Regions from separate parts of the Kitasatospora sp. NPDC097643 genome, predicted to be linked through region 1. Evidence: riboswitches for the same ligand, from Rfam matches in the RefSeq annotation. Region 1 holds a riboswitch; the other holds the start of a gene.
The links. Region 1 has a riboswitch for S-adenosylmethionine ahead of thrC (threonine synthase). Riboswitches for the same ligand answer to the same signal wherever they lie in the genome.

Region 1 (5,384 bases):
CGTCCGTCTTCTTGGCGACCTCCTTGACGAGCTCCGCACCGATCTTCTCGTACGGGTCCTCGAGCTCGATCTCCTTGGCGATGGAGACACCGTCGTTGGTGATGGTGGGGGCGCCCCACTTCTTCTCCAGCACGACGTTGCGACCCTTGGGGCCGAGCGTGACCTTCACTGCGTCGGCGAGCTGGTTCATGCCACGCTCAAGGCCGCGGCGAGCTTCCTCATCAAAGGCGATGATCTTGGCCATCTGAAGTGGTCCTCCGGGACACGGTCGACTGCTCGGACCAAGGGGTGCCCGCGACGGACGGCCCTGGTGTGCGGGGGTCCATTCCCCTACCGCTCCCGGGGGCCTCACCGACCCGGTCCGCTGTCACTCTCACGCTGTGAGTGCTAACGCCAATGATTAGCACTCCGGGTGGTCGAGTGCAAGCCCAATCGCCAACCCGCGAGCCGCCGCTGGGGCCGCCGCTGGGGCCGCCCGGAAACGCCGACGGGCCCGTACGACGCGTGTCGCACGGGCCCGACGAGAAGCGAAGTGGTCACCAGCCGTAGGGCCGCGCCGAGCTCCTGGGGGCGGAAGGGGTCAGCCCGCGGCGCGGACCATGTCCGCCTGCGGGCCCTTCTGTCCCTGGGAGATCTCGAACTCGACCCGCTGGCCCTCTTCGAGGGTGCGGTAGCCGTCCATCTGGATCGCGCTGTAGTGGACGAAGACGTCCGCACCACCGTCGACCGCGATGAAGCCGTAGCCCTTCTCCGCGTTGAACCACTTGACGGTGCCCTGAGCCATTCCGAACTCCCCTAGTGCTGTGCTGGCCCTTCACGCGCCCGCAGGTCGCGGGCCCGGGTCTGGTTTGAAGGCCGGCCCGGGGAACCCCCCCTGAGCGCAGCCGTGCACGCCGCAATCCTCCGCCGGGCCACCGGACGGCATCCGGTGAGCGGGTGATTACGTCGACCGCCGCTGAATGTATCCGGATCGACGCCCTCTGCAACAGGGCCAGCCACGGGGAATTCCGGCGCCACAGCAAGGGACAGGCCGGGCGGAACCAGGAGAAATTCGGCATTCCACGCCGGACATAGCGGACGAATTACCCAAATCCCCGCAGGAATTCTGACATCTGCCTGACATGTTTCCCGGCCCTGGCCGGGCTGGTCTCACCGGCCGGACGACCGTCGGGCGATTCGCGGGCGAGGGGCGAGGAGAAGCCCCGTTCCCGTCCGAGCCACACTCTACTCCGACTTGACCCGCAAATATTCCAGCCCTAATGCGGCTGGAATGCGGACAGCCGCCCACGTGTACGGAGTGCGGAATTCCGTCCACGTGAGCGGCTGCGGTGCGGCCGTCGACATCACCGCGCCGCGGCTCGGCGGGCGCGGTTCGGCAGGCGCGGCTCAGCAGCCGCCGGCCACCGCCGGGATGATCGAGACGCTGGCGCCGTCGCCGATCTCGGTCGCCAGGCCCTCGGCGAAGCGCACGTCGTCGTCGTTCACGTAGACGTTGACGAAGCGGCGCAGCTTGCCGGTGTCGTCCAGGATGCGCGCGGAGATCCCCGCGTGGTTCTTCTCCAGGTCGGCGATGACCTCGCCCAGGGTGGCGCCCTCGGCGGCGACCTCGGCGGCACCGCCGGTGTAGGTGCGCAGGATGGTGGGGATGCGGACGTTGGCGCTCATGGCTCTCCTAGCGGGTGCGGCCGTGCGGGGGTGGGACCTGCGGGTCGGGGAGGGGTTCAGGCGGACGCGAGGCCGGCGTCGCGGAAGGACGCCAGCGTCGGGCGGATGACGGCGGTCATCCCCGCGTCGGAGACGGCGTCCAGGGTCTTCAGGCCGTCGCCGGTGTTGATCGCGACGGTCTCCTTGGCCGGGTCCAGCTGCCCGGTCTCGACCAGCTTCTTCAGCACGCCGACGGTCACCCCGCCCGCGGTCTCGGCGAAGATGCCCTCGGTCCGGGCCAGCAGCCGGATCGCCGCCACGACCTCCTCGTCCGTGACGTCCTCGACCGCGCCGCCGGTCCGGCGGGCGATGTCCAGCACGTACGGGCCGTCCGCCGGGTTGCCGATCGCCAGCGACTTGGCGATGGTGTCCGGCTTGACCGGGCGGATCACGTCCTGGCCGGCCTTGAACGCCGCCGACACCGGCGAGCAGCCGGCCGCCTGGGCGCCGAAGACCTTGTACGGCCGGTCCTCGACCAGACCGAGCTTGATCAGCTCCTGCAAGCCCTTGTCGATCTTGGTCAGCTGCGAGCCCGAGGCGATCGGGATGACGATCTGCTCCGGCAGCCGCCAGCCGAGCTGCTCGCAGATCTCGTACGCCAGCGTCTTCGAGCCCTCGCCGTAGTACGGGCGCAGGTTGACGTTGACGAAGCCCCAGCCCTCGCCCGCCGGGTCGCCGATCAGCTCCGAGCAGAAGCGGTTCACGTCGTCGTAGTTGCCCTCGATGCCGACCAACTCGCCGCCGTACACCCCGGCCATGACGACCTTGCCCTGCTCCAGGTCGTGCGGGATGAACACGCACGAGCGGAACCCGGCCCGGGCCGCCGCCGCCCCCACCGCACCGGCCAGGTTGCCGGTGGAGGAGCAGGACAGCGTGGTGTAGCCGAAGGCCCGGGCGGCCTCGATGGCGCAGGCCACCACGCGGTCCTTGAACGAGTGCGTGGGGTTGCCCGAGTCGTCCTTGATGTGCAGCTGCGCGGTGAAGCCGAGCTCGCGGCCCAGGTTGTCCGCCTTGACCAGCGGGGTCCAGCCGGGGTTCAGGTTCGGCTTCGAGGCGACGTCGGCCGGCACGGGCAGCAGCGGCGCGTAGCGCCAGATCGAGGTCGGACCGGACTCGATCCGCTTACGCAGCTCCTCGGCGGCCTCGCTGCCGAACTCGTACGCGATCTCCAGCGGGCCGAAGCACTCCAGACAGGCGAAGCTCGGACCGAGCGGGAAGCGGGTGCCGCACTCCCGACAGGACAGCGCGGCTGCGGGGCCGAGGTCAACGGATGCGGGTGCGACGGTGTCGAGAGCCATGATGGCGGAGGCCTTTCTCCTCATCTTCCCCGTGGCGCAAGCCGCGCCACAGGCCGGAATTGGCACCTGTCCCGCCGGGGCCTGTCGACGACAGCCGCGCGAGAAGGTTGCCGGGACGTCAACGGGCCGTTCCCTCAGTCCCTCTGGATGAGCTTGTGAAGTTGTGGTGGTGCTCAGCGGCGACCCCGGCGTGCGAAGGTCCGGCCGCTGTACGAAGACTGTATCCGAAGGCGCCAACCCTGAAAGGGACCGTCCGCCACGCGAGATGGCGCGTCCCACCCGATCCCGCCGAGGAGACTCCCGTGCCCGCCGAACCGACCCCCGCACTCCTCCCGCAGGCGGCGTCCTGGCTGCGCCGCCGCTCGTGGAGTGCGGCAGACCGGCCGGTGCGCACCCTGCTGGAGGCCAAGCGCCGCACCGGCCACACCGTCAGCGTGGTCCTCCCCGCGCTGGACGAGGAGGCCACCGTCGGCGACATCGTCCGCACCATCCGCCGGGAGCTGATGGAGCGCCTCCCGCTGGTCGACGAGCTCGTGGTGGTCGACTCCGGCTCGGTCGACGCCACCGCCGCCGTCGCCGCCGAGGCCGGCGCCCGGGTGGAGCACCGCGACGCCATCCTGCCCCGGCTGCCCGCCGCCCCCGGCAAGGGCGAGGTGCTCTGGCGCTCGCTGCTGGTGACCCACGGCGACATCGTCTGCTTCGTCGACGCCGACCTGCGCGAGTTCGACCCCGACTTCGTCTCCGGCATCCTCGGCCCGCTGCTCACCGAACCGGACATCCAGCTGGTCAAGGCCATGTACGACCGGCCCCTGGAAGTATCGATGGGCGGCTCCGCCGCGGGCGACGTCGCCGTCGACCCGGCCGGCGGCGGCCGGGTCACCGAGCTGGTCGCCCGCCCCCTGCTCAACCTGCACTGGCCGGAACTCGCCGGTTTCGTCCAGCCGCTCGGCGGCGAGTACGCGGCCCGCCGCACCCTGCTCGAACGGCTGCCCTTCCCCACCGGCTACGGCGTCGAACTCGGCCTGCTGGTCGACGCGTTGGAGATCGCCGGGCTGGACGCGCTGGCCCAGGTGGACGTCGGTGTCCGGCACCACCGGCACCAGGACGGCCAGGCCCTCGGCCGGATGGCCGCCACCATCTACCGCACGGCCCTGGAACGCCTCGACCGCACCCACCGGCTGAAGGCCTCCGCCGACCTGGTCCACCCGCTGCTGACCCAGTTCACCCGCGACCCGCGGACCAGGGAGTTCACCGCCCACACCCACCCGGTGACCGCCCTGGAACGCCCCCCGATGCACACCGTCCCCGAGTACGCGACCCGGCACTGAAGCCCCGCCGGAGGGGTTTGCCACGCCGGGGGCCCGGCAACGTACCATCCATGGGCGATCTCACGACCGAACGTTCGAGTGCGACCGGCACCGCACCCGTCCTGGTGGCCTCCAACCGGGGACCGGTGTCGTTCAGCACCGCCGACGACGGCACGCTGACCCTCCGCCGCGGCGGCGGAGGCCTGGTCTCCGGCCTCTCCGCCATCGAGGACCCCGACGCGGTCTGGGTCTGCGCGGCCCTCGGCGACGCCGACCGCCGGGCCGCCAGAGAGGCCCCCGACGGCCGCCTCGACCTCGCCGGGCACGAGGTCGGCGGACAGGCCGTCCGGATGCTGGACATAGATCCACAGACCTTCGCCCGCGCCTACAACGGCGTCGCCAACTCCACCCTCTGGTTCGTCCACCACCTGCTGTACGCGACCCCCACCGCCCCCGCCTTCGACGCCGACTTCCGCGCCGAGTGGAGCGCCTACCGCGCCTACAACACCGCCTTCGCCGACGCCCTCGCCGCCGAGGCCGCCCCCGGTGCCGCCGTCCTGGTCCAGGACTACCACCTGTCGCTCACCCCGGCCCTGCTCCGCGCGGCCCGGCCCGACCTGCGGATCGGCCACTTCTCGCACACCCCGTGGGCCCCGCCGGAGTACTACCGGCTGCTGCCGGACGACGTCGGCGAGGCCGTCCTCACCGGCATCCTCGGCGCCGACCGGGCCGGCTTCCTCACCCGTCGCTGGGCCCTCGCCTTCGCCGACTGCTGCGCCGAGCTGCTGGGCGCCGAGGTGGACCGCGCCGCCATGACCGTCACGCACGCCGGCCGCACCACCCAGCTCGGCGTGCACGCCCTCGGCGCCGACGCCGAGTTCCTGCGCGAACGCGCCCACCGCCCCGACGTGGACCAGCGCCTCGCCGCCCTGCGCGCCGCCGTCGGCGAGCGCCGCACCATCGTCCGGGTCGACCGCACCGAGCTGAGCAAGAACATCGTCCGCGGGCTGCTGGCGTACCGGCACCTGCTGCACACCCGCCCCGAGTGGCACGACCGGGTGGTGCACATCGCCTT
Region 2 (5,384 bases), on a different contig from region 1:
GCGCACACCCCGGACTCCACCCGGGTGCTGATCGGCGCCTCCGGCGCGATCTCCGCCGTCCTCGGCGCCTACCTGCGCTTCCACCCACGCTCCCGGGTGACCACGCTCGTCCCGCTGCTGCTCTTCCTGCCGCTGCGCTTCCCGGCCTGGCTGGTGCTCGGCCTCTGGTTCGCCCTCCAGTGGTGGTCGGTCCACTCGGCGGGCCCGGGGGTGGCGTACCTGGTGCACGTGATCGGCTTCGTGGCGGGCTTCCTCTACGCCTGCACGGCGGTCAGCCGCCCCCCGAGACGACCCGGCTGACGACCGATACCCTGGCGCCACCCCACAAAGGAGCCCGAACAGTGATCACCGCCATCGTCCTGATCAAGACCAGTGTCGACCGCATTCCGGAGATCGCCGAGGCCATCGCGGCCATCGAGGGCGTCAGCGAGGTGTACTCGGTGACCGGCGGCTACGACCTGGTGGCGATGGTCCGGGTGCGCCGCCACGACGACCTGGCCGAGGTCATCCCGGGCTGGCTGAACAAGGTCCCGGGCGTGGCCCACACCGAGACCCAGATCGCCTTCCGCACCTACTCCCAGCACGACCTGGAGGCCGCGTTCGCCCTCGGCCTGGACGAGTAGGGGTCAGCCCTCCCGGCGCCCCCTGTCGATCTGCACAGTCGCGACGCAACGGCCGCCCTCGTTGCGGTAGTTCCACGCCGCGCCGTCCGTGACCAGCTCGCGGACGGCGGTCAGGAAGCGGTCGACGTGCTCGTCCGGCGTGCCCGCGCCGAAGCTCACCCGGATGGCGTTGAGGCTGCGCTCCCCCGGCAGCGACGGCTCCGGCGCCCCGCACTCGGAAGGCGCCGCGTCCTCGTCCCCCAGCAGGGTCCGCACCAGCGGGTGCGCGCAGAACAGCCCGTCCCGCACGCCGATGCCGTACTCGGCGGACAGCGCGGCCGAGAAGTGCGAGCTGTTCCAGCCCCGGACGACGAAGGACAGCACGCCCACCCGGGCCACGCTGTGAATGTCACCAGTGGCGCCGAACAGGTTCAGCACCCGGACCTCCGGGATCTCCGCCAGCCCCGCCGTCAGCCGGTCCACCAGCTGCCGCTCCCGCGCCTCCAGCGCGTCGAAGCCCGCCTCGGTCAGCGCCCGGCAGGCCGAGGCGATCGCGTACGCGCCGATGACGTTCGGCGAACCGGCCTCGTGCCGGGCCGGGCCGGTGTGCCACTGGACGGCCACCGAGCCGTCGGTCTCCCGGGCGACCGTCCGGGTCGCCCCGCCGCCGGCCAGGTACGGCTCGGCCGCGTCCAGCCAGTCCGCCCGGCCGGCCAGCACCCCGGCGCCGAACGGCGCGTACAGCTTGTGGCCGGAGAAGGCGATCCAGTCGACGTCCAGCGCGCGCACCGAGACCCGGTGGTGCGGAGCGAGCTGGGCGGCGTCCAGCACCACCCGGGCGCCGTGCCGGTGCGCCGTCTCGGTCAGCTCGGCGACCGGCCACAGCTCACCGGTGACGTTGGAGGCGCCGGTGACGCAGAGCAGCTTGGGGCCCTCGGGCGCCCCGGCCAGCGCGGCGTCCAGCGCGGCGACGGCCTCGGCCCGCGAGCGCGGCGCCCGCAGGTAGTGGACGTCCAGCCCGGCGTGCGCCCAGGGCAGCAGCGAGGCGTGGTGCTCGGTCTCGAAGGCGAACACCCGGGTGCCGGCCGGCACGGCGCCCGCCAGCAGGTTGAGCGAGTCGGTGGTGGCCCGGGTGAAGACCACCTGGTCGCCCTCGCGCAGGTCGAGGAACTCGGCGACGGTGCGGCGGCTCTGCTCGAACAGGTCGGTGGAGAGCTGCGAGAGGTACCCGGCGCCGCGGTGCACGCTGCCGTAGTACGGGGCGTAGGCGGCGACGTCGTCCCAGACCCGCTGGAGCGCCGGGGAGCTGGCCGCGTAGTCGAGCGCCGCGTAGCCGACCTTCTCGCCGTTGACGAGCGGCACCTGGACGTCCCGGCCGAGCACAGCCAGCGGGGCGCAGATTTCGGTGGCAAGAGAAGACATGAGGATGCACTCCTTCGGAGGTCGAGGGACCCCGGGAGTGCTGGATCTCGGGCGTCCGCGCTTGCCGCGCGGACGGATTGCCGCGTGACCCGGTCCTCACCCAGGGCACCCCGCCACGGACGGAGGGTTGCCGGACAGCAAGCTGGGGCTTGACGCTGTCACTCATGACCTGGACAGGACTCTAGGTCGCGTCCGCCGGGTGGTCAAACACGGTTCCACCATCCGGACAGCCGAAGGGGGCCTGCCGGGAGGATCCCGACAGGCCCCCAACTCCCGCTTCACGCCCGGCTGGTGGCCTCCGACCAGCGGCGCAGCACGTCCTGCGCCTCGCCGGAGTCGATGGCCTCCGCCGCCCGGGCCATGCCCGCCGCGAGCTGCTCGGCGAGCGGCGCGTCGGTCAGGTCGAGGGCGACCAGCGCCGCCGCCGTGTTCAGCAGGACGGCGTCCCGCACCGGCCCGCGCTCCCCGGCCAGCATCCGGCGCGCGACCTCGGCGTTGTACGAGGCGTCCGCCCCGCGCAGCGTCTCGATGCCGACCAGCTCGACGCCGACGTCCCGCGGGTCGAAGGAGGTCTCGGTGACGATGCCGTCCCGCACGATCCACACCCGCGAGGTGGTGGTGATGGTCAGCTCGTCGAGGCCGTCGTCCCCCCGGAACACCAGTGCGGTCGCGCCGCGCCGGGCGAGCACCCCGGCGATCAGCCCGGCCAGCCGGGTGTCGAAGCAGCCGATCGCGTGCGAGGTGACCCTCGCCGGGTTGGTCAGCGGGCCGAGGATGTTGAACGCGGTCGGCACCCCGAGGTCGCGCCGGGCGGTGGCGGCGTGCCGCATCGAGGGGTGGAACTTCGCCGCGAAGCAGAAGGTGAGGCCGACCTCCTCGGCCACCTCGGCGACCCGCCGGGCGGAGAGGTCCAGCGCGACGCCGAGCTTCTCCAGCACGTCCGAGGAGCCGCTCGCCGAGGAGGCCGCCCGGTTGCCGTGCTTGACCACCTTGGCGCCGGCCGCCGCCGCGACGATCGCCGACATGGTGGAGATGTTGACGGTCTTGGCCCGGTCGCCACCGGTCCCGACGATGTCCACCGCCGGGCCGGGGATGTCCAGCGGCTCGGCGTGCGCGTACATCGCGTCCACCAGACCGCTGATCTCGTCGACCGTCTCGCCCTTGGCCCGCAGCGCCACCATGAACCCGGCCACCTGGACCGGGGAGGCCTCGCCGCTCATGATCCGGTCCATCGCCCACGCGGTGGCCGAGCGGTCGAGGTCCTCCCCCTTCAACAGTGCCGCCAGGATGTCCGGCCAGGTGCGGACCACCTGCGCGGGGTCGGTACCACCGTTCGCAGGGTTCACGTTCACCATGGCTGACTCCAGCTGTTGTCGGTTCCCCACTCCGGGGGACGTCCGTACGGATGGAGTCAGCCTATCGAGCGGTGGGGTCCCTCCGGCGCTGTCTTCTCTAGTACTGAGACGGCCCTGCTCAGCGGCTGGCCGGAGCCCGCTTCGCCAGCCGCGCCCGCAGCAGGGTGGCCACCGCCTCGGCCAGCGCCACCGGGTCCACGGGGTGGGAGATCGCCGCGTCGGCCCGGCTCCAGGCGGCCAGCCAGGAGTCCTGCGGCCGGCCGATCAGCACCAGCACCGGCGGGCAGCCGTAGATCTCGTCCTTGAGCTGGCGCCCGAGCCCGAGCCCACCGGCCGGAACCGCCTCGCCGTCCAGGACACAGAGGTCGACCCCGCCCTTCTCCAGCGCCTTCAGCACCGCCGGGGTGGTCGCGCACTCCAGGTAGGACAGTTCCGGAAGATCCTCAGCGGGCCGCCGGCCGAGCGCCGTCAGCACCTGCTCGCGGGTGTTGCGGTCATCGCTGTAGACGAGGACGGTGAGCGTCTCGTCGGTCGTGTACGCCATGGACCCTGCTCCCTCAAGTGTGATCCGGACCACGTTCGCCTGATCCGGATGCTACTCCCGATCACCCCCCGTCGAGTCCCCCTCGGACACGTTCCTCCTCAAGCCGCCGCGCCCACGGCTCACCCGCCCGGAGGACGGCCCGTCACCCGGACCCGCGCGGTCCACCCGTACGGCCGACAGGGCGCTCGTCCCCCTACCTCCGGGGGCTGCGCCGACCGTGCAACGACACGCTGGGCAACGGGGTCGCAGGCCCCTCCGAGGAACCGTCAGAAAAGGGACACGCCGCTGCTCAGACCCCGTCCGGACACCCCGTCGACCCCCAAGCGGGCATACCGCACGCACCGGACACTCCGAGGGACACCCCCCGGCGTGAAGACGGAATAAGGGACCGACATAATGTCCGTCGTGGCGACAGCAACAGCAGTAGAAACCGGGCACGCGCACGGATCGGTCAACCGGCCGAACATGGTCAGCGTCGGAACCATCGTCTGGCTCAGTTCCGAGTTGATGTTCTTCGCGGCCCTCTTCGCGATGTACTTCACGCTCCGCTCCGTCAAGGGGCCGGAGTTCTGGACCGAGAAGGCGCACGCCCTCAACGTGCCCTTCTCCTCGGTCAACACCACGATCCTGGTGCTCTCCTCCCTCACCTGCCAGCTCGGTGTGTTCGCCGCCGAGCGCGGGGACGTGAAGAAGCTCCGCTCGTGGTTCGTCGTGACCTTCATCATGGGCGCGATCTTCATCGGCGGCCAGATCTTCGAGTACACCGAGCTGGTCAAGAAGGACGGCCTCTCGCTGTCCTCCGACCCGTACGGCACGGTGTTCTACCTGACCACCGGCTTCCACGGTCTGCACGTGACGGGTGGTCTGATCGCCTTCCTGCTGGTCCTGGGACGGACGTACGCAGCCAAGCGCTTCACGCACGAGCAGGCCACCGCCGCCATCGTGGTGTCGTACTACTGGCACTTCGTCGACGTCGTGTGGATCGGCCTGTTCGCGACCATCTACCTGATCAAGTAACCAGCTGATCAGGTCGCTGGCCACCGGCTGCGGCCCCCGCCCTCACCGGCGACGGGCCGCTTCTGCCGGTGCCGACGCTCCCACCGACCGACCGCGCGCGCAGCCCTAGACAGGCAGCCTCGTGCCGGCCAGACCGGCCGCCGGGTGCACCCACCAGTCGACCAGATCCTGACACCGGGGTTATTCCGTGAAAAAGCTCTCCGCACGACGGCGCCACCCATTGGCGGCGCTGGTCGTCCTACTTCTCGCCCTGGCGGCAACCGGGGGGCTGTACGCCGCGTTCGCGCCCGCCGACAAGGCGCAGGCCGACGTCGCCGCGCAGTCGCTCGCGATCGATGAGGGCAAGAAGCTCTTCGCCGTGGGCTGCTCCTCCTGCCACGGCCTGAACGGCCAGGGCAGCAGCGACGGTCCGAGCCTGGTCGGCGTGGGCTCCGCCTCCGTCGA

Region 2: another riboswitch for S-adenosylmethionine. It lies ahead of ABTY15_RS15515 (aminotransferase class V-fold PLP-dependent enzyme); the one in region 1 lies ahead of thrC (threonine synthase).

The regions. Positions count from the first base shown of each region.
Region 1 covers NZ_JBEOSA010000013.1:87,024-92,407, forward strand. The annotation lists gene groL (chaperonin GroEL) at 1-244, opposite strand, end outside; gene ABTY15_RS11855 (cold-shock protein) at 581-784, opposite strand; gene ABTY15_RS11860 (MoaD/ThiS family protein) at 1,387-1,665, opposite strand; gene thrC (threonine synthase) at 1,722-3,002, opposite strand; SAM riboswitch class I at 3,020-3,156, opposite strand; gene ABTY15_RS11870 (glucosyl-3-phosphoglycerate synthase) at 3,305-4,330, shown strand; gene ABTY15_RS11875 (alpha,alpha-trehalose-phosphate synthase (UDP-forming)) at 4,381-5,384, shown strand, end outside.
Region 2 covers NZ_JBEOSA010000020.1:43,672-49,055, forward strand. The annotation lists gene ABTY15_RS15505 (rhomboid family intramembrane serine protease) at 1-300, shown strand, start outside; gene ABTY15_RS15510 (Lrp/AsnC ligand binding domain-containing protein) at 342-623, shown strand; gene ABTY15_RS15515 (aminotransferase class V-fold PLP-dependent enzyme) at 627-2,024, opposite strand; SAM riboswitch class IV at 2,077-2,194, opposite strand; gene trpD (anthranilate phosphoribosyltransferase) at 2,303-3,379, opposite strand; gene ABTY15_RS15525 (response regulator) at 3,498-3,923, opposite strand; gene ctaE (aa3-type cytochrome oxidase subunit III) at 4,320-4,940, shown strand; gene qcrC (cytochrome bc1 complex diheme cytochrome c subunit) at 5,128-5,384, shown strand, end outside.